3 regions of the Staphylococcus dromedarii genome follow, and region 3 is predicted to be linked to each of the others. Evidence: predicted binding sites of a transcription regulator. Region 3 holds the regulator's gene; each other region holds the start of a gene.

Region 1 (11,373 bases), 350 kb from region 3:
TAATTCTAGAAACATTCAACAAGTCTTTAAAGACAAGAATATTCCTTTATTTGCGAAAAGTAAGCAGGGTTATTTTGAGCAAACGGAAGTACGATTGATGCTGTCATTTTTAAGAACAATCGATAATCCGTTACAAGATATTTATCTCGTAGGGCTGATGCGTTCGATGATTTATCAATTTACTGAAGCAGAGTTGGCGCAGATTCGAGTCGTTGCACCAAATGAAGATTATTTTTATCAATCAATGCAACAATATCTCATTTCTGAAGAAGCAGCACCAGAGTTGAAAGAGAAAGTTGAACGATTTTTAGTAAATTTGGAAAGTTACCGTCGATATAGTCAATCACGTCCAGTGTATCAACTCATTGATAAGTTATTTAATGATCATTACATTACACAATATTTTAGTGGCTTAGTTGGTGGGAAAGGTCGTCGAGCCAACTTACATGGTCTTTTTAATAAAGCGATTGAGTTTGACAATTCAAGTTATCGTGGTCTCTTCCAGTTTATTCGATTTATAGATGAAATGATGGATCGAGACAAAGATTTTGGAGAAGAACATGTTATCGGGCCTAATGATGATGTTGTTAGATTGATGACAGTACATGGTAGTAAAGGTTTAGAGTTCCCATTCGTCATATATTCTGGCCTTAGTCGCCAGTTTAATAAAGGGGATTTAAACCAGCCTGTCGTTTTAAATCAATATGAAGGATTAGGTTTACAATATTATGATACCGAGCATGGCTTGTTTTACCCGTCCTTAATCTCCATGAGTATAGATTTAATCAATCAAAAGGAATTAATCTCTGAAGAAATGCGACTCACATATGTGGCATTAACCCGTGCAAAAGAGCAATTATATTTGATTGGAACTGTTGATGATGCAGATAAATTAGAGACATTAACAACATGGTCTGTGTCTGATGATAGACTTGGAACGATTGAACGCTTTACCGCACGAAATGCTTTTCAATTAATATACAGTGTATTAAGCAAATATGAAGCAACACATTTATTACCACAACAGCAATTTGTGCAAGGGAAGAATGAACTTCCAAATTATTTGAAACCTACAATTGTCATTCAACATGTAGATGCACAAGATATTCTTCCATTAGATGATGAAACATCTGAACAACAAGTAACATCGGTAGCAAAATTGAAGGAGCGTCTTCAAAGTGCATCCGTTACTTCAGATATAGAAAAAGACATTAAAACGCGTTTATTATTTGAATATCCTCATATTAATGCTGTCACACATCCATCAAAACAATCTGTTTCTGAATTAAAACGTCAATTAGAAACAGAACAGGCAGATACAAATTATGAACGTGTGCGACAATATCGTCTTGGTGCAGTGACTTACGAACGTCCTCAGTTTATGCAAGAACAAAAACGAAATGCGGCTGAACTAGGAACATTAATGCATACGGTTATGCAACATCTACCTTTTAAAGAAGAACGTTTAACTGACCCAGAGTTATATGCATACTTTGATGACTTAGTGGCACGTGCCATTATTGATGTAGAGGCGATTCAAGATATCAATGTTGAAGAAATAAAAGGATTTGTGCAAAGTGATTTGTATTTGCGTATTGCGAAAAGTGATGCACGCTATCATGAATTACCTTTTATAGTGAATCAAAATGATGTAGAAAAAGGTGCAAAAGAAGATGCGATTATTCAAGGGATGATTGACCTTGTTTTTGAAGAAAATGGACAATATTACTTTGTGGACTATAAGACAGATGTTTTTGTACGTCGTAAGGGTATGTCTGATGAAGACTTGGCACAGCAATTGAAAGAGAAGTATCGTATTCAAATGCAATATTATCAACAAGCATTAGAAGCGATATTGAAACAAAAAGTATCTGGCTCATTATATTTCTTTAAATTTGGTGAAATTACGATTTAAATAAGATAATGACAAAAATTTGTGATTTATCTAAAATTTTCGTTATAATGGCAATAAGATATATGTTAGGAGTTGATAGTGAATGAAATTCTTATCATTCAAACACAATGGTGAAAAATCGTATGGTGTTAAAGTTAAGAGAGAAGAAGCGGCTTGGGATTTAAGAAAAGTATTTGCTGATTTTGGTTCAACAGAATTCCAACCGAAAACATTACTTGAAGGATTACAACATAACCAAACATTAGAATTTCAAGAGCAAGTAAGAAAAGCGGTTGTTGCAGCTGAAGAAAGTGGCAACGCAGCAGACTACAAAGTTCAATATGCGGATATTGAATTTTTACCACCTGTTACACCGCCAAACAACGTGATTGCGTTTGGTCGTAACTATAAAGCACATGCTGAAGAATTAGATCATGATGTAGAACGCTTATATGTGTTTACAAAAGCGGCTTCATCATTAACAGGTGACGAAGCAACAATTCCTAACCATAAAGATATTACAGATGCATTGGATTATGAAGGTGAGTTAGGGGTCGTAATTGGTAAGTCAGGTGAGAAAATTCCAAAAGGTTTAGCATTAGACTATGTTTACGGATATACAATCATTAACGATATTACAGACCGTGCTGCTCAAAAAGCACACGACCAAGCATTTTTATCTAAGAGCTTAACAGGTGGATGCCCAATGGGACCTTATATTGTTACAAAAGATGAGCTTCCAACACCTGAAAATGTAAATATCGTTACAAAAGTAAACAATGAAATTCGCCAAGATGGAAATACATCACAAATGGTATTGAAAATTGATGAATTAATTGAAGAAATCTCTAAATATGTTGCGTTAAATCCAGGTGATATTATTGCAACTGGTACACCAGCAGGCGTAGGTGCAGGTATGAATCCACCGAAATTCTTACAACCTGGTGATGAAGTGAAAGTAACAATCGATAATATCGGTACATTAACAACATTTATTGAAAAATAATATAATGTTTATTGAAATGGGGCAAAGTTATTTTGCCTCATTTTTTATACCTTAGGGGGTTATATTTCAAGATTGAACAGGGTGACTTTGAGACCGAGACATCATCAATCTCTAAACATACCTTTCACAATCTCGTTCTTGCAGCTGGTAGTTTTATGGAGTGGTCTATTTAATTTTGAACAAAGCATCACATTTCAAGCATTCCAATATCTGGGAGAATAAGGATATGTTATGATATGTAAGTCGATTTATATTAGGAGGATATAATTATGGTATTGATTAATTTACACATTATTAGTTTTGTCATGCTATTAATACTTTTTTATGCAACATATGAAAACTTTTCTAACAAACAAGGCCCAACGCCATTATTCAAACCATTGCATATGACAATGCGTTTATTCATGCTTTTCGTACTGATTACAGGTTTCTGGTTAATTGCCAAAGCATTTACAAGTGCAGATGCCAGCCATATGTTGTTAACTTTGAAAATGGTAGGCGGACTGAACATTATTGGCTTAATGGAAGTCACAATTGCACGTAAGAAAAAGCAAGTTTCAAATCGTTCATTATTCATCTGGACATGGGTCATTGTTGTGATTACAGCAATCTTAGGTACGATCTTACCTTGGGGACCTATTACAGCATTATTCCATTAAAAAATAAAACGTCATTTAGTCGTTCTCGTTGTAAGAACGAACTAAATGACGTTTTTTAAATTTTACGGACGTGCTTTATAGCCAAGCATATTGATCAGGTCTTTTGGGTGGCTATAGGGTGGTGCGTATGCTACTTCAAAAGCAGTGAGATCATCAATCGTTGCACGATGCATCATCGCCATTGATAACACGTCAATACGCTTATCCACACCACTTTTACCAACGGCTGCTGCACGTAAAAGTTGACGTGTTTGTTTGTCGTAGTAGGCACGTAAATGTACAGGTGTATTGTTTGGATAATAGCCTGCATGTGTGCCATTTTTTACTTCAACCATGTCATAATCAAAATGTTCAAGGTCTAAGAGTGATACACCTGTACTTGCAAGTGTATAGTCAAAAAACTTAACGATACTCGCACCTAGAAAACCTTGGAAGACAACATCTTTATTACCAGCAATTTGTTCGGCAATAACACTTGCACCACGATGCGCACCCCAAGCGAGTGGTACATGTGCAGGAAGGTCAACATGACGATAGTGATGCGTTGCAATGTCACCAACAGCATAGACGTTTGGGATATTTGTTTGGAAGCGGTCATTAACCGGAATGTAACCTTTTTCGTCCATCTTAATTCCAGATGTTTTTAAGAAATCAGAGTTAGGTTGGACACCGACCCCAGCAATAATCATGTCATAATCTTCTACCGTACCGGATTTGAAAGTAACCGTTTGACCATCGATAGAAACAACTTCTTCATTCAAACGATAAGGGATATTTCGTGCATCTAATTCTGATAAAATAGCCGCATTCATATCTTGATCCATAAGTTTATTGATCGCTTCTGAACGATGAATTAATGTGGGTGATAAGCCACGTTTATATATGTTTTCGAGTAGTTCTAAGCTGACATATCCTGCACCAATGAGTAACACGCGTTGTACTTGATGTGATGTGATATAGTTTTCAATCGCATCCGTGTCTTCCATATTACGCAGTGTGAATAGGTGTGGGACATCAAAGTCAAGACGTCGTGCACGCGCACCTGGGCTTAATACTAAAATATCATAGTGATCTTTTAGCACTTTACCAGTGGTATGATCTTTAACTTCGACAGTTTGTGCTGTTGTATCCACATTAATTACTTCATGTTGCAATTTCACGGTAATATTTTTCTTCTCTTTGAATTTTTCGGGTGTCATGGGTAATAATTGATCACGTGATGACACCACGTTTCCAAGGTAATATGGGAGTCCACAATTGGCAAAACTCATATGACGGTCTTTTTCATAGACTATGATATCACTATCAGGGTCTAAACGACGAATCTGACTGGCACTCGTTGCACCACCTGCAACTGCACCGACAACAATAATTTTCTGTTTAGTCATCTGGTCGTCCTCCTTTATGATTTTGGAATATTTAATTGGAAGAAGTCGTTTAAATAGATACCAATGCCTTCTTCATTGTTTGATAACGTTGTGTCGTTTGCGATGTATTTCAATTCATAAATGGCATTCCCCATTGCAATACCATGTTTGGCATACTTAATCATTTCAAGGTCATTATCTTCATCGCCAAAAGCAATAATTTCATTGCGTTCAATACCAAGGTGTTTACGAACAATATCAATTCCGACAGCTTTACTAATCCCACGTTTGACAATTTCAATTACAGGGAATGGTGCACCCCAACGTCGGTGTTCAATATTCTCGGCATAAAAGCGTGTTAAAACCTGTTTGACACGTGGAATCATATGTTCTTCAGCCTCAACCAATAAGCTTGTAGGGTCTTCATGTAAGAGTGTTTCGAGATCGCCGACTTTGATATTAGGATTCCCCATGCTAAAACCATCAAACAAACGATTATCAGGACGGTCGATATAGACTTGGTCACCTACTTCGGCAATCATATTTTGGATATCCATTTTTTTTAACGTTTCAATAATACTTGTCGCAATGCCTTCATCAAGACGTTCATGATAAGTAGGAAAGTCTGAATTGCCAGGATGGTGGATGAATGCACCATTAAAGTTGACGATTGGCGTATCGAGTTCTAGTTGATCATAGTACAATTTGCTCGCACGATATGGTCGTCCTGTTGTAATCATAAGTGCGTGCCCTTGGGCTTGAAGTGCCTTTAAGACACGGAATGTATATGGAGGGATCTTTTTATCATCATTTAATAAAGTCCCATCTAAATCTAAACAAATTAAATGTTTTTTCATGGTATTCTCCTAAATTCTAAAGTTCAGTATATGATTATCATAGCATTTTATTGTAGAAATGTAATGATTTTGATATATTGATAGTAACGACAAATGAAGAGGTGAATAGGCATGGAAGAAGCATTAAAAGATAGTATTTTAGGTGCATTAGAGAACGTTATTGACCCAGAGCTTGGTATTGATATCGTGAATCTAGGCCTTGTTTATAAAGTTGACTTAAATGATGATGGTTTATGTACAGTTGAAATGACATTAACATCAATCGGATGCCCAATGGGACCACAAATTGTGGATCAAGTAAAAACAGCATTAGGCGAACTACCAGAGATTAAAGAAACTGAAGTAAACATCGTATGGAATCCACCATGGAACAAAGATATGATGTCACGTTACGCTAAAATTGCATTAGGCGTTAGCTAATCATTGATATATCATTAAATACAATATAGCAATCATGACGAAGAACTGAACTTAGATAAAAGGTTCAGTTCTTTTTTTAAGAAATTTTATAGTGATATCGTGGGAATTATAAAGTATGATATGTAATGTACATACTACTCAAGATGATGATCACGACTTTTTAAACATAAATTAAACTTGAAAATTTATAAGAAGAAAGAATGATAAACATGTGGAATTTTACTAAAACGCCTCAAAAGCAACTTAAAACACGTTATATGCCTGGTCTTGATGGTTTACGTGCCATTGCTGTTCTTGCCGTCATTATTTATCACTTTAATCCGCAATGGTTACCAGGTGGTTTCTTAGGTGTGGATACGTTTTTTGTTATTTCTGGCTACCTTATCACAAGTTTATTATTAACCGAATATCATAATACACAACGTATTGATCTGGTGTCATTCTGGATCAGACGATTGAAACGTCTTTTGCCAGCCGTGATTTTTTTAATTATGTCCGTGTTGATTCTAACATTATTAACCGTACCATCTGAAATTAAATCTGTTCGTGGTGATGCATTTGCTGCGCTATTTTATGTAAGTAACTGGTGGTACATTTTTCAAGATGTTGATTACTTTGCACAATTTGAAGTCGCACCACTAAAGCATCTATGGTCACTGGCTATTGAAGAACAATTCTACTTATTCTTTCCAATTGTTTTACTTGGTTTGCTGCATTTTGTTAAGCGTCTTAAGCCTATGTTATATACTATTTTATTTTTTATAGTGATATCTATTGTGGCAATGGGAATTTTGTATGAGCCACAAGGGAATGTGGCACGTGTTTATTTCGGGACGGATACACGTCTACAAACGATGTTGTTAGGTGTGATATTGGCTTTTGTATGGCCTGCATTTAAGTTACGTCTGCAAACGGCCAGTCAGTCACGTTTTATTATTGATGGCATCGGGGCTGTTGCGTTAGTTGGTTTATTTTTATGTTTCCGATTTGTTAATGAATCACAGGGTGGCTTGTATTATGGCGGCTTTGCGCTTATTAGTGTCTTAACACTTTTTATTATCGCAAGTGCTGTGTTACCTGGTGGCGGATTTTCAAAATTATTGGGGAATCCATTATTTCTATATATTGGATCACGTTCCTATAGCCTATATCTATGGCATTATCCGATTATTGTTTTAATCCACCATCATTTTGTACAGGGACAAATTCCATTGTGGGTCTATGTAATTGAGGCGATATTCATGTTCTTAATGGCTGAATTCTCATATCGATATATAGAAACACCATTCCGTCATTCTGGCTTTAAGATATTTGACTTTAAACACTTGAAGCAATGGCGAGTATTAAATGTGAAGCGCGCATGGCTAGCGATTATATTACTTGTACCATCGTTGTTGATTTTATTAGGTGCCTTCAATGGATTGGCTAAAGAAAAAACACATACCACAGCCATTAATACAGATGATATTGAAAAATATATCACTGTACCGATACCTTTGGGCGATATGAAAGTTGCGGGATTAGAAGTGAAAGGTCAAGCGTCACAATATGCAAACTGGAAACCACTTTTAATCGGTGATTCTGTCATGGTAGACATCGGTGATACATTCAAAGAACAGGTACCACACGCGAGTATTAATGGTTTGATTGGACGTCAGCTTGTTCAAGCAATTCCACTTGTGAGGGAAGACTACCCGGATTATAAAGACAAGGATGATATGGTCGTATTACAGCTCGGAACGAATGGTGATTTTACTGAAGAGCAATTAGATACATTGCTGGATCTTTTAGGGAAATCACAAGTCTATTTAGTCAATACGAGTGTTCCGCGTGACTATCAAGCGCACGTCAATGACTTGTTTAAGCAAGCGGCACAAAAGCGTGACAATGTGCATCTTGTTGATTGGCATGCAAGATCACAAGGACACACAGAATACTTTGCGCCAGATGGTATTCATTTAGAAGCGGATGGTGTCAACGCATTGATTGATGAAATTATTAAATCGATGAAAAAGCATCAGAAATAAATCAAGATTAGGATAGAAACACAGTTGAAATTCTCTTGTGTTTTCTATCCTTTTTTGTTGATTTTTAGAAAAGGCGAGCGTATAATTAAATTAAGGTCAAAGAAAGTCAAAGTCAAATTGACCTATTTTGAAATAAAGGAGTGACGTATTTTGGATATTAATCAGATGACGCATTCTATACAAAATGCTTTACAAAAAGCGATTGAATCAACACAAACTTATCAATTAACAAATATTGAAACAGAAGCTGTACTGAAAGCAGTTCTTGAAGCAGATGAGAGTTTATACAAAACAATTTTAGAACGTGCAGAAATAGATACAGAGGCACTTGCCAAAGCATACGATAAAAAATTAACACAATATCCTAAAGTAACCGGCGATAATGTTCAGTACGGACAATATTTATCGCCAAAGACAAATACATTATTTAATAAAGCAGAACAACATATGAAAGCATATGATGATCAATTCATCTCTATGGAACACATGTTGTTAGCTGCGATGGAAGTAGACGAAACAACCGCATCGTTCGTTGAATATAAAGAACAAGTGATTAAAGAAATTATAAAAAAAGTCAGAGGGGGAAACCATGTGACAACACAAAATCCTGAAGTGAACTATGAAGCATTACCAAAATATGGACGTGATTTAGTAGAAGAAGTACGTAAGGGCAACATGGATCCGGTTATTGGTCGTGACGAAGAAATTCGTAACACAATTCGTATTTTAAGCCGTAAAACCAAAAACAACCCTGTCTTAATCGGTGAACCAGGTGTTGGTAAAACAGCGATTGTAGAAGGCCTTGCACAACGTATCGTGAAAAAAGATGTACCGGATTCTTTACTTGATAAAACAGTTTTCGAACTCGATTTAAGCGCCTTAGTAGCAGGGGCTAAGTATCGTGGTGAATTTGAAGAACGACTCAAAGCAGTCTTAAAAGAAGTGAAAGATTCAGATGGTCGTATCTTACTATTCATTGATGAAATTCATATGCTTGTTGGTGCAGGAAAAACAGATGGTGCAATGGATGCCGGAAATATGTTAAAACCAATGCTTGCACGTGGTGAATTGCATTGCATTGGGGCAACAACTTTGAATGAATATCGTGAATACATCGAGAAAGATTCAGCATTAGAACGTCGTTTCCAAAAAGTAAATGTAAAAGAGCCAAATATTGACGACACTATTTCAATTTTACGTGGTTTAAAAGAACGTTATGAAGTGCACCATGGTGTACGCATTCAAGACCGTGCGTTAGTCGCAGCAGCGGAATTATCAGATCGCTACATTACAGATCGCTTTTTACCAGATAAAGCGATTGACCTTGTAGACCAAGCTTCTGCTACGATTCGCACAGAAATGGGATCAAACCCAACAGAACTGGACCAAGCTAATCGTCGTGTGATGCAATTAGAAATTGAAGAAAATGCATTGAAAAAAGAATCTGATGAAGCAAGTCGTGTACGTCTGCAAGAACTTCAAGAAGAATTAGCGGAAGAAAAAGAAAAACAAGCCCAACTACAAGCACGCGTTGAGCAAGAAAAAGAAAAAATTGCGAAAGTCCAAGAAAAACGTGCAGAGTTGGATGAAAGCCGTAAAGCATTAGAAGATGCGGAAAATAACTATGACCTTGAAACAGCAGCTGTATTACAACATGGTAAAATCCCACAATTGGAAAAAGAGCTAAAAGAATTAGAAGCAGCTTTCCAAGAAACACAAGGTGAAGATAGCGACCGTATCATTCGAGAAGTCGTAACAGATGAGGAAATTGGAGAAATTGTTAGTCAATGGACAGGTATTCCAGTATCAAAATTAGTAGAAACAGAACGAGAAAAACTGTTGAACTTATCGGATATTCTTCATCAACGTGTTGTAGGTCAAGATCGTGCGGTTGATCTAGTATCAGATGCGGTTGTACGTGCCAGAGCAGGTATTAAAGATCCAAGTCGTCCAATCGGTTCATTCTTATTCTTAGGGCCTACAGGTGTCGGTAAAACAGAACTTGCAAAATCACTCGCATCGACATTGTTTGATTCTGAAAAACATATGATTCGTATTGATATGAGTGAATATATGGAAAAACACGCTGTCTCTCGTTTAATCGGTGCGCCTCCAGGTTATGTAGGACATGATGAAGGAGGACAATTGACAGAAGCGGTTAGACGTAATCCTTACTCAGTCATCTTATTGGATGAAGTAGAAAAAGCACATACAGATGTCTTTAATGTCTTATTACAAATTTTAGATGAAGGACGTTTAACAGATTCTAAAGGCCGTAGTGTAGACTTTAAAAATACCATTATCATTATGACAAGTAATATCGGTTCACAAATTTTATTAGAAAATGTTAAAAATGAAGGTGCAATCACTGAAGAAACAGAAAAAGCAGTGATGCAAAGTTTAAATGCTTACTTCAAACCGGAAATCTTAAACCGTATGGATGATATTGTATTATTCCGTCCGTTATCAGTAGATGATATGCAAATGATCGTTGATAAAATCTTAACAAACTTAAATATGCGATTAATGGATCAACGTATTACATTAGATTTAACTGATGAGGCGAAAAAATGGATGGGTGAAACAGCATATGAACCAGAGTATGGTGCACGTCCATTAAAACGATTTGTCCAACGTCATGTAGAAACACCATTGGCGCGCTTAATCATTAAAGATAACTTGCAAGAGGGTACGCATGTACACGGTTATTTACAAGATAGTGCCATTCACTTTGATATCAATAAACCATTAGAAAAAGAATAACAGTCAAAAGGGCGTATGCGAATATCGTGTGCGCCTTTTTACTGTCATGAAATCATTAAACTTGAGCAGTGTTTGTAAGTGAGAATAGTATTGTTTAAGAAATGAGTTATTATTTTAATTTATACATAATGTTTGAATTGATGATATGAAATCGAATGTTTACGAACTTTATTCTTATTCTAGTATATAAATTTTTATTAAACTCGTTATGTTATAATAACAAGCAGGGTTGAATATAAATATATTTTTATCAGAACAATAACTTATCAGTGATGTTCTAAAATAATATTTTGACTCAATCCAAAATATACATATAAGGGTGATGTAGATGAATCAATGGACAAAAACTTCAGCGGTACTTTTGGCGTTAGGTCTTGTGA
Region 2 (11,373 bases), 230 kb from region 3:
GATACCCAACTATTCTTCTAGTCATTTTTATATGGAGCTATTTATTCAATTTGTTCCCTCATACTTTTCTGTAACATTACTTCAACTGTTTTTGATAAAATGCTAAATCAAGCCATTGACCAAATTTATAACCAACCTTATTCAACGTTCCTACATGTTCAAAACCACGTCGCTCGTGTAATAATCGACTGCCTTGATTCGATGCATCAATTCCCGCGATAACTGTTTGATATCCATTAGCTTTTAAAATTTCTTCTATTCGTTCAAGCAAATAAGATGCTATCCCCATGCGATGATAATCTGGATGAACATAAACTGAATGTTCGACTGTATACTGATATGCTGGCCAATTTCGAAATGAACCATATGTCGCAAATCCCACGACTTTTTCTTTTTTTACATATACATAGACTGGGATATCAGCCACTTGTTTTGCCTCTAACCATTGTTTACGCTCAGATAATGTCGTTTCATCGTACGTATATACAGCTGTTGTATTTCGAATGGCATGATTGTATATTTCTAAAATTGCTGGCACATCTTCCATAGTTGCTTCTCGTATCATCATATAAGACCTCCTTTTAGCCTCATACATATCATACCAAAATAATGTTCACTTAATGAATCACATTAATTGTCATTTCAAGGCCTTCAGGAGTCGTCACTACACGAGGCTCTAATGCATCACTTACCATATTAAAGCTGACTAACCCATAAGTTTTCTCAGCATCTTGAAGTACTTTTCGAGATTGCCATGCATTGACCGCAATATGATGATGATATGTACCATCCGACATAAAAACGGCACTTGGCAATTGCGCTACTTTTTTTAAGGTAAATTGCTTATAGAATGCTGCCGATGTTTTTACATTATTTGTTTTTAAATGTAAATGACCGATTTTTGCCTCTTTCGGCATCCCATGCCATGCACGATCACCTGCAATTTTTAATAATCGATTAACATCTAGTTCAAGGGTATCCATCACGACTTGATCGCTTTGCCACGACCAAGTATCGGCATCACGGTCGGCATATACTTCGATGCCATTCCCTTCAAGATCTGTAAAATAAATCGCTTGACTGACTAAATGGTCACCACCTGAAACGTGTATTTGATATTGTAATAGGTGACGAAGCAGTCGACCTACATCTGTTTCATCTGGCAATAGAAGCGCAACATGAAATAAACCTGCTTCACTTATTTCTGCATCTCTTCCATTTTCCAATGCTTTTAGAACTAATTGATGACCACTTTCTCCAATATTTAAAATTGCCTGCTCATCTGTCATATGAGATACCTCTAACCCAAGGACCTCTGTATAAAATTGAACTTGTCTTTTTAAATCTTTTACATTTAGCATAATACGCGATACATGTGCTAAATGACGTTGATGAAAATTCATAAACTCACTCTTTCTGTTATATTAAGTATAATTAATATACTTGTAGCGTGGCGAATTGTCATCTATTCTGATTTTAAAACTTCAAAAATTAAAAGGCATATCACATCGAATGCGATACGCCCTTAATATTGTATAGACTATTATGCTTGTTCTGGTACCATCACTTCATCGATTAAACCATATTCTTTAGCTTCTTCAGCTGTTAAGAAGTTGTCACGATCAGTGTCTTTTTGAATTTTTTCAATAGATTGACCAGTACGTTCAGATAAAATTTTATTTAATTTTTCACGTGTTTTTAAGATGTGATTTGCTGCGATTTCAATTTCAGTTGCTTGTCCTTGAGCGCCACCTAATGGTTGGTGAATCATCACTTCTGCGTTAGGAAGTGCAAAACGTTTACCTTTCGCACCTGCAGCAAGTAAGAATGATCCCATTGACGCAGCCATACCGATACAAATTGTTTGTACATCTGGTTTGATGTGTTGGATTGTATCGTAAATTGCGAAACCAGCTGTTACACTACCACCTGGTGAATTAATGTATAAGTAGATATCTTTCTCAGCATCTTGTGCTTGTAAAAATAATAGTTGTGATACAATTGAGTTTGCAACATTATCATCAATTGCTGAGCCTAACATGATAATACGGTCTTTTAAAAGACGTGAATAAATATCATATGCACGTTCTCCACGATTTGTTGTTTCTATTACTGTAGGAATTAAATTCATAAGTTCCTGCCTCCTATGATCTTGATTTATTTGTTTATAGTTTATCGCAAAAGTCAAAAATGGTCAAAACTTAAGCATTCATAAATTTCATGTTATACTATACAAGGTCAAAATCATCGTATTAACTCCTCGTAGTGTAATGGATAACACTTAAGATTCCGGTTCTTACAATGAAGGTTCGATTCCTTCCGAGGAGGTTAAAATAATCGATTTTACAAGCTTTATCAATACTTTGTGACCAACACGATACAAAACCTTGCCTATTAAATGAGGGGGGTTTTAATTTATCTCCAGTTTCTTTTAATACTTATATATTTTTCATTTAACATATAATTACTTTTTAAAAAGTTGATCAATTTCTCTCAACAACTTTAATTTCTCAAATACAAAAGAAATGCTTTAGATTACTTATTGCTTTATGAAATTCTGAACAACATTCTTTATGGTGTTTTATGTAACTAATAGAGTGCTTTAACTAATATTTTTCACTTATTTAAACTTTTCATTAAAATTCCCTTTACTTTTACGCATAATACCTGTATAGTTTAATTTATCGTAATAAAAGCTCGTGTAATTGAATTGTAGTTTATTTTTAAGAATATACTCCTTTTGATGAAAGAATTTTTTTACAGAAATAATAACGTGCAATCATGCACACGGAGGTATTCTTATGTATAACGGTACAGTAAAATGGTTTAACGCAGAAAAAGGTTTTGGTTTCATCGAACGTGAAGAAGGTAACGACGTATTCGTTCACTTCTCAGCTATCGAAGGTGAAGGTTACAAATCTTTAGAAGAAGGTCAACAAGTGGAATTTGATATCGTATCAGGTGACCGTGGTGACCAAGCAGCTAACGTTATCAAACGTTAATTCGTTATCATATCACAAAAAGAGACATTTCATTGAAATGTCTCTTTTTTTATGCCAAGAATAAGATGCTAAGCACTGCAATAATAGGCAATGTTCCCTGTTTGAAGAAAATACTTTTATCACTTGAAATCCCGCCATAAATCGCAACACCAATGATAAAGATTAAGAGCATCAAGCTAATTTCTTTTGGGTTTTCTGAAATAAATGCACCATATAAGAGCATAACACCAATTAAGCCATTATAAACGCCTTGGTTTTTAAGGAGTGTTTGAATATTGTGATCTTCTAACTTTTTCTTACTGATACTAAAAACACGACTTGTTTGATCAGATGTTGGCTTAATCGTTTCTAAGTACATAATGAAAAAGAATTCCAATGACACTAAGACAACGAGTATTGTTGATATGATTGACATACTTTCCCTCCTTTATTCATTTCCTCACTCGAGCTATTTCAACATATATTTTCGATATGTATGATTTTCAAAATATCAAGGATGATTCTCTTACTTTACGCTCGTTACCATCAAAAATACAAATAATTGAACTTGAAAACAGCAATTAATCAGAGTATGTCATATAAGCGTTTAGGAATTGCACAAAATGAGCGCAGCGACAAAACAAGGTTAGGACAAATTTGGGTGGTTGGGTACCATTTCGTTTCCCAGCACACAAATTAGTTTATCCTAACCTTGCATCTAATTGATTATTTAATTCTTCATCAAATCTCAAATTGCTCGCCATTTCGAATTTTATCTGCAAGCTCATTAAGTTTTCTTAGACGATGGTTCACGCCTGATTTAGAAATGGTACCTGTACTCACCATTTCACCAAGTTCTTTTAATGATACATCTTGGTTTTCAATGCGCAATTTTGCGATTTCTCTTAGTCGATCTGGTAAGTTGTCTAATCCGATCTCTTCATCGATTAGCTCAATACTCTTAACTTGTTTCATAGCAGCACTGACTGTTTTATTCAGATTGGCTGTTTCACAGTTAACGAGTCGATTTACAGAGTTTCTCATATCTCTCACAATACGTACATCTTCAAATTTAAGTAATGCTTGGTAGCCACCAATTAAGCTTAAAAATTCTGCAATACGCTCCGCTTCTTTCATATACGTAATCCAGCCTTTTTTACGCTCTAACTTTTTCGCATTCAATCCATACTGGTTCATTAGCTCCGTTAATCCTGCCGAATGACTTTCATATAATGAAAAAATTTCAAGATGGTATGAAGAGGTTTCTGGATTATTCACAGAACCACCCGCTAAAAATGCACCACGCAAATAACTACGTCTCATTTCGTCAGTTGCTACCATCGTTGGATCAATGTCATGCGTAAAGCTACCTTCTTTTAAAATACCTAGCTCATCTAGAATTTCTCTTGCTTTCATCTTAATACGACAAATATAGATATTATTCTTTTTGAGTTTCATTTTTTTACGAACTAGAATTTCTACTTCTACATTAAATACTTTTTTAATTAATGAATAAATGCGTCTCGCCGTTGTTGCATTTTCTGTTTGAATGTTAATTACAAATTGTTGATTAGACAGACTGAGTGCTCCATTCATACGTATCAACGCACTGAGCTCTGCCATGGCATCTTCATTATTTACTTCAACTCTTGTCAATTCATTCTTCATGTCAGATGCAAAGCTCATATGATTGACATCCCTTTCCTTTAACGTCCGTCACCATGTTTGTTCGATTTTAATTGATCAGGATCAAACTCGATGGTGCTAATTTCTCGTAGTGCAATTTCATATATCATTTCTGCAAGAATCTCTGTACGATGTCGAACATGATGATTTTCAGAGATTAAGGCTAAATCTTTCCCTGTTACCAACTGTACACCACGTTCTTTCAGAGATGCTTCACTATAATAAACAGGTTGTGATCCCTTTGCTTCATATTTTTCTAATATTTTATCGTCAAATGTCAATTCATTTGCGATAACGAAGTCTAAAACATTTTGTCCTAATTGTTGATGAATCGCATCAATATGATCTACCACTGAATACTCATCTGTTTCACCAGGTTGTGTCATAATATTAGAAACATACAATTTTTTAGCCTCACTTTCAACAAGTGCTTGGCTGATTCCTCTCACACATAATGTTGAAATGACACTTGTATATAATGAACCCGGACCCAATACAATTAAGTCTGCATCACGCAATGCTTCTACAGCTTCATCCATTGGCTGTGCATCAGCAGGTTCTAAATAGACACGTTTAATTTTTTTATGCTTTTTAGGAATGTTTGACTCACCTGCAACAATTTCTCCATCTTCCATCTCAGCATGTAGCGCCACACTGGATACTGTTGAAGGAATCACACGCCCTTTAATATTTAAAATTTTACTCAGCTCTTTGACAGCATGACCAAAATCTTGGGTAATATTGGTCATCGCTGCGATCAACAAGTTACCAAGTGAATGTCCACTTATCTTATCCTCTTCAAAACGATATTGAAACAGTTGTTCCAATGTCGGCTCGGCATCACTCAAAGCTGCAAGGACATTTCGCACATCACCAGGTGCTGGAATATCCATTTCATGACGGATTTTCCCTGTACTGCCACCATCATCGGCAACAGTTACAATCGCTGTTATATCTATCGGAAACGTTCTTAATCCTCTTGCTAATACAGAGAGGCCTGTGCCACCTCCAATGAGCACTAATTTGAGTTGTTTCATTTTTTCTCGCCACTTTCAATATGTGCATCTCGATGATACACATAAATATTATAGTCAAAAATGCGTTGAAGCTCGTCCGCCAAGCGTTGTGCTAGTGCGACTGAACGGTGTTGTCCTCCTGTACATCCTATTGCAATAACGAGTTGTGATTTTCCTTCTTTTTGATAACCCGGAATGGTAAAGAGTAATAAGTCTAATAACTTACTATAAAATGTCTCTGTTTCTTGCCACTTCATGACATAATCATAAACAGGTGCATCCATTCCTGTTAATGGACGTAATGCTTCAATATAGTATGGGTTTGGTAAAAAGCGCACATCAAATACAATGTCTGCATCAATTTGAATACCATGTTTAAATCCAAAACTTGTCACATTAATTGTAAATGAAGGCCCTACCGCTTTATTAAAATATTCGGCAATGCGTTTTTTAAGTTGCTTAGGTGTCAGTTTGGTTGTATCCACAATAAAGTTAGCGATGCTTCTTACTTCAGCTAATAATTGACGTTCTTCATCAATCGCTTCTACTAAAGTCAAACCTGTCTTTTTTTGTAACGGATGTTGACGTCTCGTTTCTTTGTATCGTGAAATCAGCTTTTTCGTTTCTGCATCTGCATATAAAATATTCACATGTACTTGCGCATCATTTTTAATCTTGTTAATTTCTTCAACAAAACTTTGGAAAAATTCACGGCCACGTAAGTCAATACCAATTGCCACTTTTTGAAGTGACGGTGTTTTTTCAGCCATTAATTCAATAAATTTTGGTAACAATATCGGCGGCAAATTATCCACACAGAAGTATCCCAAGTCTTCTAAACTTTGAATTGCTACCGACTTTCCTGCGCCAGATAATCCTGTGACAATAATTAATTCGCCCTTTGTAACTTCTTTATTTTCTCTATCCTGCATATATATAACCACCATTCATTCTAGTCTCTTTTAGTGTACATGAAAACCGTCTTAAGTAGTAGGGTTACATAAAAAGTAAAAGGTGTTTTGAACAAATGCATAAGGAAAGACTGAACAATTTCATTCAGCTTTGTTCAGTCTTCATCAATACTATTATTTTGCAGAAATAATTAATCTTCTAATGCTTCGATATATGATTGTACGCTTTGCGCAGCGATACTACCATCGCCTGTTGCTGTAACGATTTGGCGAAGTCCTTTTTCGCGCACGTCCCCAGCAACATAAATGCCTTTTACAGCTGTACTCATATCATCATTTGCCACAATATAACCTGCTTCATTTGTAATACCTAAATTTTCAAACGGTTTTGTGTTTGGTTTCATACCGATATAGATGAATAAACCATCTGCATCTACCGTTTGTTCTGAACCATCTACTGTTGAAGCTAATGTTAATGAACCTACCTTACCATCTTTCGCATTAACTGATTTTAATGTATGGTTCCAAATGAAATCGATTTTTTCATTTTTGAAAGCACGGTCTTGTAAGATTTTTTGTGCACGCAATTGATCACGACGGTGTACAATTGTAACTTTATCAGCAAATTTAGTTAAGTATGTGCCTTCTTCAACAGCAGAGTCCCCGCCACCAATTACATAAACATTTTTATTTTTGAAGAATGCACCATCACATACTGCACAATAGCTGACACCTCTACCGCCAAGCTCTTCTTCACCAGGTACACCGATTTTTTTGTATTCTGCGCCTGTCGCAATGATAATTGCTGTTGCTTCAACTTGACTTGAACCTAAGTCGATCACTTTGTAGTCGCCTTTATCTTCAATGCCTTTAATGTCTCCATATTTATATTCCGCACCGAACTTTTTCGCATGGTCAAACATTTTATTTGAAAGGTCTGGACCAGAAATCATTTCAAATCCTGGGAAGTTCTCTACTTCTTGTGTGTTCGCCATTTGTCCACCTGGCATACCACGTTCAATCATTACTGTATTTAAATTTGCGCGTGATGCGTAAACAGCCGCAGTCATCCCTGCTGGCCCTGCACCAATAATCGCAACATCATAGCGTACTTGTTCTGTCATCGATTGTTCCTCCTCTTTATCACATCTAGTTATCATATCATTGTTATTTTACGACATTTATTTTTACTGCCAAACTTATATGCTCATTAGTTCATTCAATGCTTCTGAAAATGCTGCTTCAGGTACATCAAACAACTGACAACACTCCGTTTGGCTTTGTTTTTGATCTGTTGCACTATAATACAAATAAGTGACTGCTGCAACAAATGGTTTAACCGCTTCTCTGGAATTGTTTACTGCCACCAAATCTTCTGCATATGCAATCCATCTCAAATAAAGTTCTGTTTCACCTTGTAGCTCAGATTGCTCATATAACGTCAACATACCACGGTGAATGAAATCTAATTTTGTTAAGTGAAGTCCTTGTATCAAATAGGATAAATACAACTTTTCATAATCACCCAAAGATTCCAATATGGTCCATACATCTCGTGTCATTAAAACTTCCTTACCATTTAATTGATTCAGTAAAAACAAGCCATATATACGACGATGTTGATCCTCACTTGTTAATAATGGCGCGATATTGGTATCAAAAAATGTAATACGTTCATCAATGACCCAAGGTGGTAATCCCGGATATGCACGGTCAAACGCTGATAACTTATTCCAGAAATACTCACTTTGCGCTTTATTTCCCAGGTAATAATAATTAACAGACAATGCATTAAACAATTGAAAAGTTTGTGCTTTTCCTTTTCGATGAAGTGGTAAAAGTAATTGTTGAGATGCTTCGTATTGCTTCAGGTAACTCAATACAATACCTAACTTAAATGTTTCATCATCATTCATTGGCATGATTTTATTCAAGCGTTTTAAATAATGCTGAAATAATAATTGTTCATTCATATTGTGTAACAATAATGTATAGTGACACAATGCATAAACATCTGATGAATCCTCTTTTAATAATCGCTCATACATTTCCTTCGCTGCTTGATTCTCATTCAGATATAAATAACACATCGCCAACAAGTTACGCACTACTCTACTTTCTTGGATGGCTTCATCTTGTCTTAAAATGTATGCACGTGCCTCCAGTAAACGCCCTTCTCCAAATAAATATTGAAAGACCACTTGAACTGTAAACAGTTGACTCTCCTCTTGTAGTACCTCATCATCATGATAAGCAACATCAAACATCATTTCTAATTCTTCTCGATAATCGCCATCATCTGTAGAAAATGCATAATTCAATCCAAATAAATAAGCTTTGTTAGGATCATTAGCCGTTGTGTTTAATTGACTCAAAGCATAATATGATTCTTCTAAATTACGTCCTTCACTTATCTCATCATAATATAAAGACTCTGCTTTACGTATATTACGTAGATTTTCGTAACATGTCGCAAGTTCTTGTCTCGCTTCAAAATTTTCAGGTGACAATTCCAACACTTTTTCTAGGTAGTATCGTGCTTTGTCATATTCTTGCTGACGTAACTTTTGTGATGCGATTTTGTAATAAACCGATACTTCTTGATTAAACGGTATGATCTTTTTTTCCTGTGTCATCCTTGTCACCTCTTTCTATTTTTCTAAATGTATTTGTATCGGTGCACCGTATGCAGTCGCATGATCTGGAATATCTTTAGAAACAACACTCCCTGCACCGATACGTACATGACTTCCAATCGTTACACCCGGTAAAATGGTTACATTCGCACCGATCAGTGTATTGTCTCCGATCTTTACATCTCCTACACGCAATGCACCGATGACAAATTCATGTGTGAGTATCGTAGCATTATAACCAATAATCACATTGTTGCCAATCGTAATACGTTCCGGATAAAGCAAATCCGGGAGTGCTTTAAACGCAAATGCAGACTGTGTTCCAACTGACATTTTTAATAAATGACGATAAATAGCACGTTTCCAACTGACGAAAGGGATATAGCGAGACACTTCGATAATGAATGTATTTTTAAACATCTTTGTAAAACGAATATATCGATATAAGTACCACAAAGGGTTGCGATGCTGTGAATGAATAGTTGTCAGCCTTCTTGCCATTCTTATCGACGCCCCTTAGTATATGCACGACCTGGCCAAGATAATACAGGCGCTTGACGATATTGCATCGCTTTGTTAGACATGCGCTGAATGACAATCAATACCACACCAACAATAATTAAAATGATCGACATCATCTGTGCGACACGTAATGTGTCAGTTAACATCAAGCTATCTGTGCGTAGTCCTTCAATAAAGAAACGTCCGATAGAATACCAGATCAGATACAATGCAAACGTCTCACCAATACGTAGATGACGTCGTAACACCACTAATAAAATAAACCCAATGACATTCCATACTGATTCGTATAAAAATGTTGGATGGTAGTATTGTCCATCAATATACATATTATCAATGATAAATTTGGGGAGTGACAAATCTTCAAGAAAGGCTCTTGTCACCGGTCCACCATGAGCTTCATGATTCATAAAGTTGCCCCATCGTCCGATACCTTGGGCTAAAATAATACTCGGTGCAACAAGGTCAGCAATCTGTAAAGGGTGCCAATTTTTACGATAACAATAGTATATCCCCATACCAAAAGCACCGATCAAGCCACCGTGAATTGCGATACCCCCATGCCAAATCATCGGAATTTCAACAGGATATTGACTGTAGTAATCAAGATTAAACAGGACAAAATAGAGTCTTGCCGTAATAATTGCCACAATCACACAAACGATCAATAGGTTGATAAGGTCATCTTCTTCAAAGCCTATTTTCTTTGCACTGCGTTGCGCAATCACATAGCCAAGTAAAATAGCTGCTGCAATAATAATGCCATACCATCTTACGGATAATCCGCCAAGTTGAATCGCTACTGGATCGATGTAAGCCATCATGACTCTTCACCTTGCTTTAATTGACTATTTTTTTGAATTTCTGCATTAAGTCGTTCATTGAATTCTTCTGCTGTATTAATACCCATCACATTTAAGCGATAGTTCATCGCAGCTACTTCAATAATTACTGCCACATTACGTCCAGGACGAATTGGGATGGTTTTCTTCGTAATATCCGTATCTAAAATTCTTAACTTTTCTTCATTTAAACCAACGCGGTCATACATTTTGCCTTCACGCCATGTTTCTAAATTAATGTTAAGTTGGATTCGTTTTTTTAGCAGAATGGAACCTGCACCAAAGAGTGTCATGACATTGATAATACCCAATCCTCGAATCTCTAAAAGATGCCTAATAATCGTCGGTGCTTTACCGATGAGTTCATCTTTTACGACTTCTTTAATTTCAACGTTGTCATCAGCAACAAGACGATGTCCACGCTTAACGAGCTCTAATGCTGTTTCACTTTTACCAACACCTGAATCTCCTGTGATTAGCACACCGACACCATAAACATCGACTAAGACGCCATGAAGGGATGTTGTATTTGCTAACTCATGCTCAAGGTACGTTGTGACACGGCCCATCACACGAGTTGTCGCTTCCTTAACATAAAGAAGGGGTGTATCTGTATCTTGTGCTGCTTGAAGCAATTCTTCCGGTGCTTCATGTCCTCGTGTAATGATGATTGCGGGTGTATCGGGACGGCATAACTTACGCATGCGCCCTTGACGTTCCTCATCACGCAATAAATTATAAAAAGACAATTCTGTCGTACCTAATACTTGAATGCGATT
Region 3 (11,373 bases):
GCTTTTTACGTTGTTCATTCACAATCAATGTCATGTGACCGAAACGTGGTGGTTCCCAACCGAATGTTTCGTAAATCATTAATTGTTTTGGTGTATTTGAAATATGGTCATCTCCACGAATTACATCTGTAATTTCCATGTAGTGGTCATCCACTGCTACCGCAAAGTTATATGTTGGGACACCGTCTTTTTTCACGATCACCCAGTCACCGAAGTTATCTGATTCAAAAGACACTTCGCCTTTAACCATATCATCAAACTTGTACGTACGATCCTGTGGTACACGGAAACGGATAGATGGTTGACGACCTTCCGCTTCAAATTGTGCACGTTCTTCTTCTGTTAAATGTGCATGCTTACCACCGTATCTTGGCATTTCACCGCGTTCGATTTGCTCTTGTCGTTCCGCTTCTAATTCTTCTTCTGTCATATAACATTTGTATGCTTTATCTTCTGCTAACAACTGATCGATTAATGGTTGATAAATGTGTCCACGCTCTGATTGGCGATAAGGACCGTAGCCTTTATCTTTATCCACTGATTCGTCCCAATCAAGACCTAGCCATTGTAAGTTATTAAATTGTGATGATTCACCATCTTCTAAGTTACGCTTTGAATCCGTATCTTCAATGCGAATTACAAAATCGCCACCGTAATGTTTAGCGAATAAATAGTTAAATAATGCTGTACGTGCGTTACCAATATGCAAATATCCTGTTGGACTTGGTGCATATCTTACTCTTACTCGTTCACTCATCGTATTCACTCCTGTTTTTATCTTCAATTTTTATATTATAACACGGGAACACTACAGAAATCTCATGTTTTAACAAAGATTTCATCGTAGTGCTTATGAGGTATGAGGGAAGCGCTTTGGATTTGAGCAGAATCAGAACAATGAGAAAAATTGCTTTTTGATTTTGTCGAATTACGTGTAGTAGTTGATTGATATGCGTTCGTGTCTTTTAAGACTTGTCACATATCTAATCACCTTTACAGGGAATGTTTATGTTTTCTGTAATACTCCCTATTTTTCTGAAAAACCTGCTCCTTGAACACTGACATCTTTTGATTTTAAGTCAACTACGCTCACCTTTTACCCCTGTTTTTGTACAACTGAAACAATGGCTTGTGCTGCAATACCTTCTTGGCGACCTGTAAATCCAAGTTTTTCACTTGTCGTTGCTTTCACATTGACCCATTCAATACCGATTTCAAATAAATCCGCAATCACTTGACGCATTGTATCGATGTGTGGACGGAATTTTGGTCGCTCTGCAATAATGGTTGCATCTACATTATTAATGACATAGCCTAATGCTTTTACTTCTTTATATGCTTCTTTTAATAATACTTTTGAATCGGCATCTTTGAAGGCCATATCCGTATCTGGAAATAATTTACCAATATCTCCAAGCGCACATGCACCTAACATTGCATCTGTTATTGCGTGTAACAAAACATCGGCATCGCTATGTCCTTTAAGTCCATGTGTATGTGGAACTTCAATTCCTCCAATAATGAGAGGTCGTGTTTCATCAAAAGCATGGACATCGTATCCTAACCCTACTCTAAACATGATCTATGCCACTCCTTTTTTCAATAATTGCCTGTGCATTTGTTAAATCTTCTTCTGTTGTTACTTTAATATTATCGTAATTGCCTTCTACCATAAATACTGAATGTCCTGCATACTCAAGTAGAGAGGCATCATCTGTACCAACAATACCTTTTGTACGTGCCTGATCATATGCATCTTTTAATACTTGATAAGTGGCACCCTGTGGCGTTTGTACTTGCCACAAATAATTGCGATCTAACGTCTCAGTCACGAATTGATCACGAACGACTTTAATTGTATCTTTGGCTTTCACACCAATCACTGCTGCACCGTGTGTATGTATTGCATCTGCGAGGTCATGAATTGCTGATTGTGTGATAAATGGACGTGCACCATCATGTACTAATACAACATCCTCACCCGGCAGTTCTAATTGATCAATAACTTTATGAATGCTTTCTTGACGCTCTCGACCACCCTCGATGAATCCCTTTACTTTATCAAAGCATGCAAGGCGCGTTGTCAATATCTGTTGATCCTCAGGTTGAACAGCAAGATATATGCCTTTACAAGCTGGATCTTGTTGGAACACATGGACAGTATGTTCAATGATCGTTTGCTGTGAAATTTCAATAAGTAATTTATTATACGTACGTCCCATACGCGTCCCTTTACCAGCCGCTGGGATAATCACATGATAATCTGTCATTCACTTAGCCACCTTTTTATTTTATTGCTATGTCTGATTTTTATCATTTCAACGCATATTTCAATGCTTCATGTACCGACGTGACACCAATTACTTCAATACCTTCAGGGAACGTCCATCCCCCGATATTTGTTTGAGGAATAATGACACGTTTAAATCCCAACTTAGCTGCTTCTTGCACACGTTGTTCAATACGTGACACACGTCGCACTTCCCCTGTAAGCCCCACTTCGCCTACAAAGCAATCCAAACCATCTACAGCACGATCTTTGAAACTTGTTGCTGTCGCGATAATAATCCCTAAGTCGACAGCAGGCTCTGTTAATTTCACGCCCCCTGCCACTTTAATATAGGCATCTTGCTGTTGTAACAAGTAGCCTTCTTTCTTCTCTAGCACAGCCATTAACAAGCTTAAGCGATTATGGTCGATCCCCGTTGCCATACGACGTGGGTTGTTGAAGGTAGTTGGTGTAACAAGTGCTTGAACTTCAATTAATAATGGGCGTGTCCCCTCAATCGTAGCAACAATTGTCGATCCTGGCACATTAGATGAGCGCTCTTCCAGAAACATTTCTGATGGATTCACAACGCTATGTAACCCTGACTGTTTCATTTCAAAAATGCCCATTTCATTTGTAGAACCAAAACGGTTTTTCACCGCGCGTAAAATACGATACGCATGATGCTCGTCCCCTTCAAAATAGAGAACAGTATCTACCATATGTTCTAACAAACGTGGCCCTGCAATCTGACCTTCTTTTGTCACATGACCTACAATAAATGTCGCCACATTCATTTGTTTAGCAATATGCATCAAACTTTGTGTACTCTCTCGTACTTGTGACACTGACCCTGGCGCTGATGTAATATCTGGATGAAAAATCGTTTGAATCGAGTCGACAACAATCAACTCTGGCTCTAATTTTTTCACGGCTTCATGAATAATTTCTAAATTCGTTTCCGCAAAAACATTTAAAGCACTCGCATCTTCTTCTAAACGATCTGCGCGCAATTTTGTTTGGTTTAATGATTCCTCACCTGTGATATACAGAATCTTACGTTCTTTAGATAATGACGCACACATTTGTAATAACAAGGTTGATTTCCCAATTCCTGGATCACCACCGATTAATACAAGTGACCCCTGGACAATGCCCCCACCTAATACACGATTTAATTCTCGACTTTTCGTCAAAATACGAGGTGCTTGTTCTTGTTTCACATCATTCAATTTTTGAACTTTTGCTGTTGATTCAGAGCGTACACCATGTTTCGCACTCGTTGTCTTCTGTTCAATCGTCTCTTCCATACTATTCCATGCGCCACAATTTGGGCACTTACCCATCCACTTGGGAGATTGATAACCACACGCTGTACATTCAAAGGTTACTTTCTTTTTCGCCATACCGATAACACCTCCATCTCTTTTATCTCCTCATCTATTTTATACTGGTGACCGTTACTTGACAACGGCGACACTATCATACATTTAAACAAAAAAAAGATTGAGCACGAAACCTCTATATTAAAAGGTTCCGCCATCTCAATCTTTAAACATATATTATGCTGTTGGCTCTGCTGATTCACGTTCTGTTACATTGTATTGGAATGTTTCACCATCGTAATCAACTGTTACCAATTTACCATCTAATTCTTTTCCTTCAAGAATTAATTCACTTAAGTTGTCTTCTACTGTTTTTTGGATTGCACGAACGAGTGGACGTGCACCATATTCCGGGTCATAACCTTCAGCTGCAATTTTTTCTTTTGCTGCTTCTGTCACACTTACATGAATATTTTGTTCAGATAAGCGTTTTGTTAATTGATTTACCATTTTTGTAACGATTTCTTTTAATTCGTCTTTATCCAATTTGTGGAAGACGATAATATCATCTACACGGTTTAAGAACTCTGGACGGAAGGCATTTTTAAGACTCTTCATCATTGTATTTCGAATTGTTTCATAGTCGCTGCCTTCTGATTTGCCACCAAAACCTGCAAAACGTTGATCTTGTAATTCTTGTGCCCCAACGTTAGAAGTCATGATAATCACTGTGTTTCTAAAATCAACACGGCGACCTTTTGTATCTGTTAAATGACCATCATCTAGTACTTGTAATAATACGTTGAAAATATCTGGATGTGCTTTTTCAATTTCATCAAATAAAATAACTGAGTAAGGTTTGCGACGTACTTTTTCTGTCAATTGACCTCCGTCATCATGACCTACATATCCAGGAGGTGCTCCGACTAAACGACTCACAGCATGTTTCTCCATGTATTCACTCATATCAACACGAATCATCGCATCTTCTTCACCGAACATAGATTCAGCAAGAGCACGTGCGAGTTCAGTTTTACCAACACCTGTTGGTCCTAAGAAGATAAAGCTACCGATTGGACGTTTTGGATCTTTAAGTCCTGCACGTGCACGACGTACCGCTTTAGAAATTGAAGTCACGGCATCTTTTTGACCAATGACACGCTCATGTAATGTTTCTTCAAGGTTGAGTAAACGATCAGATTCCGTTTCATTCAATCGTGTTAACGGAATGCCTGTCCAACCTGCGATTACTTCTGAAATATCATCCGCTACAAGTTTTGTATGCTGCTCACCTTGATTATTTTTCCATTCATTTTTTGCCGCTTCATATTGTGATTCTAATTTTGTTTGTTTATCACGTAAGTTAGCTGCATTTTCAAATTCTTGCGCATGAACTGCCGCATCTTTTTCATTTTTCACTTGTTCAATTTGTTGCTCAAGATCTTTTAAGTTCGTTGGTGTTGTATGATGTCTTAAGCGTACTTTTGAACTTGCTTCATCGATTAAGTCAATCGCTTTGTCTGGTAAGAAACGGTCTTGAACATAACGGTCACTTAACTTCGCTGCTGCTTCGATTGCTTCATCAGAAATGTTAATGCTGTGATGCGCTTCATAACGATCTCTTAATCCTTTTAAGATTGAAATGGTATCTTCAACACTTGGTTCGTCTACTTGTACAGGTTGGAAACGACGCTCAAGCGCTGCATCTTTTTCGATATGCTTACGGTATTCATCTAATGTTGTTGCACCAATGCATTGGATTTCTCCACGTGCTAAAGCTGGTTTTAAAATGTTTGATGCATCGATTGCACCTTCTGCACCACCTGCACCAATCAATGTGTGTAATTCATCGATAAAGAGAATGACATTGCCCGCTTGATGAATTTCTTCCATTACTTTTTTCAAGCGTTCTTCAAATTCACCACGGTATTTTGTACCTGCTACCACTGTCCCCATATCTAATGACATGACGCGTTTACCTTTTAATGTTTCAGGTACTTCGTTGTTAACAATTGCTTGTGCTAATCCTTCTGCAATCGCTGTTTTACCAACACCTGGTTCACCAATTAATACTGGGTTATTTTTCGTACGACGACTTAATACTTCAATCACACGTGTAATTTCTTTGCTACGCCCCACAACAGGATCTAATGTGCCATCTTTAGCAATCACTGTTAAGTCACGTGCTAAACTATCTAATGTTGGTGTATTGTCTGATTTAGAAACTTGACCATTATTTGATGCCATTTCTGGGCTACCAAGTGCTTTAACAACTTGTGCGCGTGCTTTTGTAATATTTAAATCTAAGTTCGCAAATACACGTGCTGCGACACCTTCATTTTCACGAATTAATCCAAGTAAGATGTGTTCTGTTCCAACAAAGTTGTGTTGAAGTTTACGTGCTTCATCCATTGATAGTTCAATGACTTTTTTTGCACGTGGTGTATAGTGCAATGTACCGATGTGTTCTTGTCCGTGACCAATCAATTTTTCAACTTCATTGACTACTTTTTCTTCAGTAATATCAAAGCTTTCTAATACTTTTGCTGCAATGCCTTCTGGTTCCTTCATTAAACCTAATAATAAATGTTCTGTTCCAATATTCGAATGATTGAATCGAATTGCTTCTTCTTGTGCATGTGCTAATACACGTTGTGCACGTTCTGTTAATCTACCAAATAACATAAGTTAACCTCCAATTTTATAAATACTGTCTTAAAATATATGCGCGTTTTGCTTCGATTGGATGCGCTGTTTCCTCATCTATTAAAAATGGTGATTGTATCGCAATCATCATTGCATTAAAATCAAATTCCGGCATATCTAACACACCGAGATCAATACCTAGCTTAATATCGCTCAAACGATAAGACGCCTCTTCTACAGAAATACGGCGAGCATATTTTAAAATACCGAGAGAACGGTAAATGCGATCTAGCGTCTCATTCTCCTTGTGTGCTAACAAGCGTTGGCGTTCTTCTAATTCTTCATTAATAATTTGTGACACCAACTCTGTTAATGCCTCAATAATCTCTTCTTCTGACTTACCAAGTGTGAGCTGATTCGACACTTGGTACACATGACCATACACTTGTGACCCCTCACCATAAATACCACGAATCGTAAAGCCAAAACGGTTGATGGATTGGGCAATACGGTTCATGCGTTTCATAATGGATAAGGCAGGAAGGTGTAACATCACACTAGCACGCATACCTGTTCCAATATTTGTTGGGCAAGTTGTCAAATAGCCAAGCGTCTCATCATAGCTAATATCAACCTCTGCGTCTAGCTGATCATCAATATCTGATGCACGTTGATACAGGTCATCTAGTGCTAAGTCATTGCCCATTACTTGGATGCGTACATGGTCTTCCTCATTAACCATGACACTCACTGTTTCATCGTCATTCAACAAAACTGCCGCAGCGGGCTGTTTTGTGAGTTCTGGACTGATCAAATGCTTTGCTACAAGCTTATAGGCACTTTGTTGATCCATATCAGATAATCGTTTCACTTTTAAATCTGTGAGTGCATCTTGTACCTCATTCACGACACGATGTCCTTCATCTTCATTAGGAAACATCAAAGGATGAACGTAATTTTCAAGGTTACGTGCTAAGCGAATGCGTGAAGACATAACGACTGGTTGAAGAACTTCCTGTTGTTCATTTTGCAACGGTGCATCATATTCATTCGTCATCTTGTCTCAACACCTCGCTTTGTTTCGTTTCTTCTAATGCTTGGATTTCGTCACGGACAACAGCCGCTTCTTCAAAAGCTTGTTGTGCAACGAGTTTTTCTAAGTGGGCACGCTTTTCTTCAATTTGACGTCTTAATAAACGTTTGTTATGTGATGACTTCGGATACTTACCCGAATGCTCCAAGTGACCCCCTTGTACACGGCGTACAATATCAGCCACATCATCACGAAATGTGTCATAACAATCTCTGCATCCAAACTTACCAACGTGTGCGATATCCTTTAATGTCATCTGACAAGTTGGACAGCGCTTTTCTTCACGATACATCATTTGATCTACATTAATACCGTGTTTTGCTGCAAGATGTTGTAAGATTTGCTGAATGACAAATGTACCTTCTACATCATCACCTTCATGCCACTGTGCATCTGAATGTCCATGTGAATGATCTTGAGACAGATGAATGTCCGTTTCTTTATGTGAATTTGCTTTTTTCAATTGTTGCTCTTCTTCATGACGATACATGACGCATCACCTTCTCACCTTTAATAATAATTAATCACTGGTAACAATCGTTTCATGATATTGGCACGAATAATATCACGTGCAGCCACATCTAATTTCAATGTTTCACGATCAATCACTGCTGCAATCATTTTCGCTTCACGCTCTGAAATTAAGTCATTCTCTAACAAGCCATCTATAATATAGTAAGCTTGCTGTTGCGATAACGATGTACCAATCAGTGACATCAAGTGTTTAATGTAGTTGGCGTGATCTTTCGTTTCAATCTTAGTGATACGAATATAACCACCGCCACCACGTTTACTTTCTATTTCATAACCGTGTTCATTCGTAAATCTTGTCTTTATTACATAATTGAGCTGAGATGGTACGCAATCAAAACGTTCGGCAATATTCGCACGTTGTATTTCCACAACATCCGCCTGTGCCTCTTCAAACAATTGCTTAATGTATTGCTCTATAATATCTGACATATTGTGCATCATATCACCCCTTTTGACCATCTTTGACTATATTATATGACCAACTTTGACCTTTTTCAAACAATATGTTTTTTATTTCTTAATTTTGTCATGTTAATGCTTACATTTATGTTGTATTATAGAGTTAGTGAAAAAAATAATAAATTTGAATTAGAGGTGTAATACATGCATATTATTATTGGGATTGTCGGCATCCTTGTTTTCTTAGCCCTTGCGCTAGTTGCAAGTTCAGACAGAAAGAATGTTCGCTGGCAATACATTGGTCTTATGCTTGCTATCCAAGTCGTTTTAGCCTTTTTCTTACTCAAAACGAGCATTGGGATTAAAATTGTCGGTGGTGTCGCTGCCGGATTTGGATACTTGCTTAAACAAGCAGCAGAAGGGATTAACTTTGTATTCGGTGGTTTAATGAACGAAGGCGAATCAACTTTCTTCATTAACGTTTTATTACCGATCGTATTCATTTCAGCATTAATCGGTATTTTACAATACTTAAAAATTTTACCAGTCATCATTAATGTACTTGGTTTCTTAATCTCAAAAGTAAACGGAATGGGACGTTTAGAGTCTTATAACGCAGTTGCTTCAGCTATCTTGGGACAATCTGAAGTATTCATTTCATTGAAAAAACAACTGCCATTCATTCCAAAACACCGTTTATACACATTAACAGCATCAGCTATGTCAACAGTTTCTGCGTCAATCGTTGGGGCATACTTCACAATGATTAAACCGGAATATGTAGTAACAGCCGTTGTCTTAAACTTATTCGGCGGTTTCATCATCGCATCTATTATCAATCCATATAAAGTAGATGAAGAGAATGATAAGTTATTAATCGATACTGAAGAAAAAAAACAATCATTCTTTGAAATGTTAGGGGAATACATTTTAGATGGTTTCAAAGTTGCTGTAATCGTAGGTGCTATGTTAATTGGTTATATCGCATTGATCTCATTATTAAATGGTATCGTAGGCGGTATTATCGCAATGGTTTCAGGCGGTTCATTAGATTGGAACTTCCAAACATTAATCGGATTCATCTTCGCACCACTTGCATTCTTAACAGGGATTCCTTGGAGCGATGCTGTTGACGCTGGTTCAATTATGGCAACAAAATTATTATCAAATGAGTTCGTTGCAATGACAGAACTTGCTAAAGTACAAGGCTTATCAGAACGCGCTGTTGGTGTTGTATCTGTCTTCTTAGTATCATTTGCCAACTTCAGCTCAATCGGTATCATCTCAGGTGCTATCAAATCATTAAACGATGAAAAAGGTGACGTTGTTGCCCGCTTCGGATTAAAACTTTTATTCGGTGCAACACTTGTATCATTCATCTCTGCAACAATCGCAGGATTCTTTATTTAAATATGACAAAAGCCATTCAAGTTCATTATCGAACTCGAATGGCTTTTTCTTATGGAAAGATACGGTTTCTAAAACAGTATTTATCAATCATTGATAACGTCCTGCTTTAAACTTTACTTTTTCAATTATAATGAGACTACTTTTTCAATAAAGTAACGCATCATCGATATATCTTCTGTTAATTCTGGATGGAATGACACACCTAAGTAACGTCCCTGTTGTACCGCAATGATTTTGTCATCAATGGTACCAAGTACAGCAACACCCTCACGTACAGATTGGATATGTGGCGCACGGATAAAAACACCTTCTACTGGTTGTTCAATCCCTTCAATATCTAACATCGCTTCAAAGCTATCTACTTGGCGACCAAATGAATTACGTTCAACCGTAATATTCAACTTTTTCAAGTACCCTTCTTCGCCTTCAATATCATCTGCAAGCACGATGAGTCCTGCACAAGTACCATACATCGGTAGTGAAGATTCACGCAATGCCTCTCTGAAACCATATAACGTCATCAGACGACGTAACGTTGTAGACTCACCACCTGGTATCACCAAACCATCTAACGTCTCTAACTGTGCGACAGTCTTCACAGCGACCGCCTCGTGACCACATGCTTCAATTTGTCGCATATGCTCACGAACAGCCCCTTGTAATGCTAATACACCAATTCTCATCTTACCAACCACGCTCTTGCATGCGTTCTTCTAATGAAAGTTGATTGATATCCAAGCCTTTCATTGCCGCACCTAAATCTTTCGCAAGACGACCAATTAATTCATAATCTTGGTAATGTGTTGTTGCTTGTACAATCGCCTTAGCAAATGTTTCTGGATCCTCTGATTTAAAAATACCTGAACCAACAAACACACCATCCGCACCAAGTTCCATCATCAATGCCGCATCTTGTGGCGTTGCAACACCACCTGCCGCAAAGTTAACAACTGGTAAGCGACCATGCTTTTTAATATCTTGAAGGATATGGTAAGGTGCACCAATATTTTTCGCTTCTGTCATCAACTCATCATCACTCATCACAGTAATACGCGCTACTTCTTGGTTCACCTGACGCATATGGCGTACTGCTTCCACAATGTTACCTGTACCTGGCTCACCTTTTGTACGTAACATTGCCGCACCTTCGCCAATACGACGTGCAGCTTCACCTAAATTACGACAGCCACATACGAATGGTACCGTATAGTCGCTCTTCTTCAAATGGAAAACTTCATCCGCTGGCGTTAATACTTCTGATTCATCTATGTAGTCGACACCCATTGCTTCTAATACACGTGCTTCTGTAATATGACCAATACGACACTTCGCCATGACTGGAATTGATACAGCATTCATTACTTCTTCTACAATTTTCGGGTTACATGCACGCGCAACACCACCTGCTGCACGAATATCTGATGGCACGCGCTCAAGTGCCATGACAGCAACTGCACCTGCAGCCTCTGCAATTTTTGCTTGCTCAGCATTGACAACGTCCATAATGACGCCACCCTTTTGCATTTCTGCCATCCCACGTTTAACACGTTCTGATCCTACTTGCTTTGTCATAAAAAATTTCCCCCTTTATAGTTGTTTAGATGTAGCTTATACTATTAACTGAACTGGTTAAAGTATCAAATTAATAAAAAATAAAGAGGTCAGATTGGAGAAGTTCTATGGAAATGCTCATGTTT

The links. The regulator CtsR, encoded in region 3, represses protease genes until heat stress. The targets are predictions, from matches to a motif close to ATGGTCAATAAAGGTCAAACA.
Region 1: the regulator CtsR is predicted to act here: its motif matches at 8,323-8,343, upstream of clpB (ATP-dependent chaperone ClpB).
Region 2: the regulator CtsR is predicted to act here: its motif matches at 2,181-2,201, upstream of clpP (ATP-dependent Clp endopeptidase proteolytic subunit ClpP).

The regions. Positions count from the first base shown of each region.
Region 1 is NZ_CP094718.1:596,877-608,249, forward strand. Features, by position in the region: gene addA (helicase-exonuclease AddAB subunit AddA) at 1-1,915, shown strand, start outside; gene MUA88_RS02975 (fumarylacetoacetate hydrolase family protein) at 1,998-2,900, shown strand; gene MUA88_RS02980 (YisL family protein) at 3,176-3,559, shown strand; gene MUA88_RS02985 (CoA-disulfide reductase) at 3,622-4,947, opposite strand; gene MUA88_RS02990 (Cof-type HAD-IIB family hydrolase) at 4,962-5,783, opposite strand; gene MUA88_RS02995 (metal-sulfur cluster assembly factor) at 5,895-6,203, shown strand; gene MUA88_RS03000 (acyltransferase family protein) at 6,413-8,230, shown strand; gene clpB (ATP-dependent chaperone ClpB) at 8,381-10,993, shown strand; gene MUA88_RS03010 (5'-nucleotidase, lipoprotein e(P4) family) at 11,322-11,373, shown strand, end outside.
Region 2 is NZ_CP094718.1:481,150-492,522, reverse strand. Features, by position in the region: gene MUA88_RS02390 (GNAT family N-acetyltransferase) at 77-565, opposite strand; gene MUA88_RS02385 (VOC family protein) at 618-1,403, opposite strand; gene clpP (ATP-dependent Clp endopeptidase proteolytic subunit ClpP) at 1,544-2,161, opposite strand; gene MUA88_RS02375 (cold-shock protein) at 2,802-3,002, shown strand; gene MUA88_RS02370 (DUF1304 domain-containing protein) at 3,052-3,417, opposite strand; gene whiA (DNA-binding protein WhiA) at 3,723-4,667, opposite strand; gene MUA88_RS02360 (gluconeogenesis morphogenetic factor MgfK) at 4,688-5,704, opposite strand; gene rapZ (RNase adapter RapZ) at 5,701-6,615, opposite strand; gene trxB (thioredoxin-disulfide reductase) at 6,786-7,718, opposite strand; gene MUA88_RS02345 (tetratricopeptide repeat protein) at 7,794-9,230, opposite strand; gene MUA88_RS02340 (acyltransferase) at 9,246-9,731, opposite strand; gene lgt (prolipoprotein diacylglyceryl transferase) at 9,734-10,576, opposite strand; gene hprK (HPr(Ser) kinase/phosphatase) at 10,573-11,373, opposite strand, start outside.
Region 3 is NZ_CP094718.1:247,267-258,639, reverse strand. Features, by position in the region: gene gltX (glutamate--tRNA ligase) at 1-757, opposite strand, end outside; gene ispF (2-C-methyl-D-erythritol 2,4-cyclodiphosphate synthase) at 1,097-1,579, opposite strand; gene ispD (2-C-methyl-D-erythritol 4-phosphate cytidylyltransferase) at 1,572-2,270, opposite strand; gene radA (DNA repair protein RadA) at 2,314-3,675, opposite strand; gene MUA88_RS01175 (ATP-dependent Clp protease ATP-binding subunit) at 3,832-6,279, opposite strand; gene MUA88_RS01170 (protein arginine kinase) at 6,296-7,297, opposite strand; gene MUA88_RS01165 (UvrB/UvrC motif-containing protein) at 7,287-7,823, opposite strand; gene MUA88_RS01160 (CtsR family transcriptional regulator) at 7,844-8,305, opposite strand; gene MUA88_RS01155 (NupC/NupG family nucleoside CNT transporter) at 8,471-9,676, shown strand; gene pdxT (pyridoxal 5'-phosphate synthase glutaminase subunit PdxT) at 9,802-10,359, opposite strand; gene pdxS (pyridoxal 5'-phosphate synthase lyase subunit PdxS) at 10,361-11,248, opposite strand; gene pdxR (MocR-like pyridoxine biosynthesis transcription factor PdxR) at 11,356-11,373, shown strand, end outside.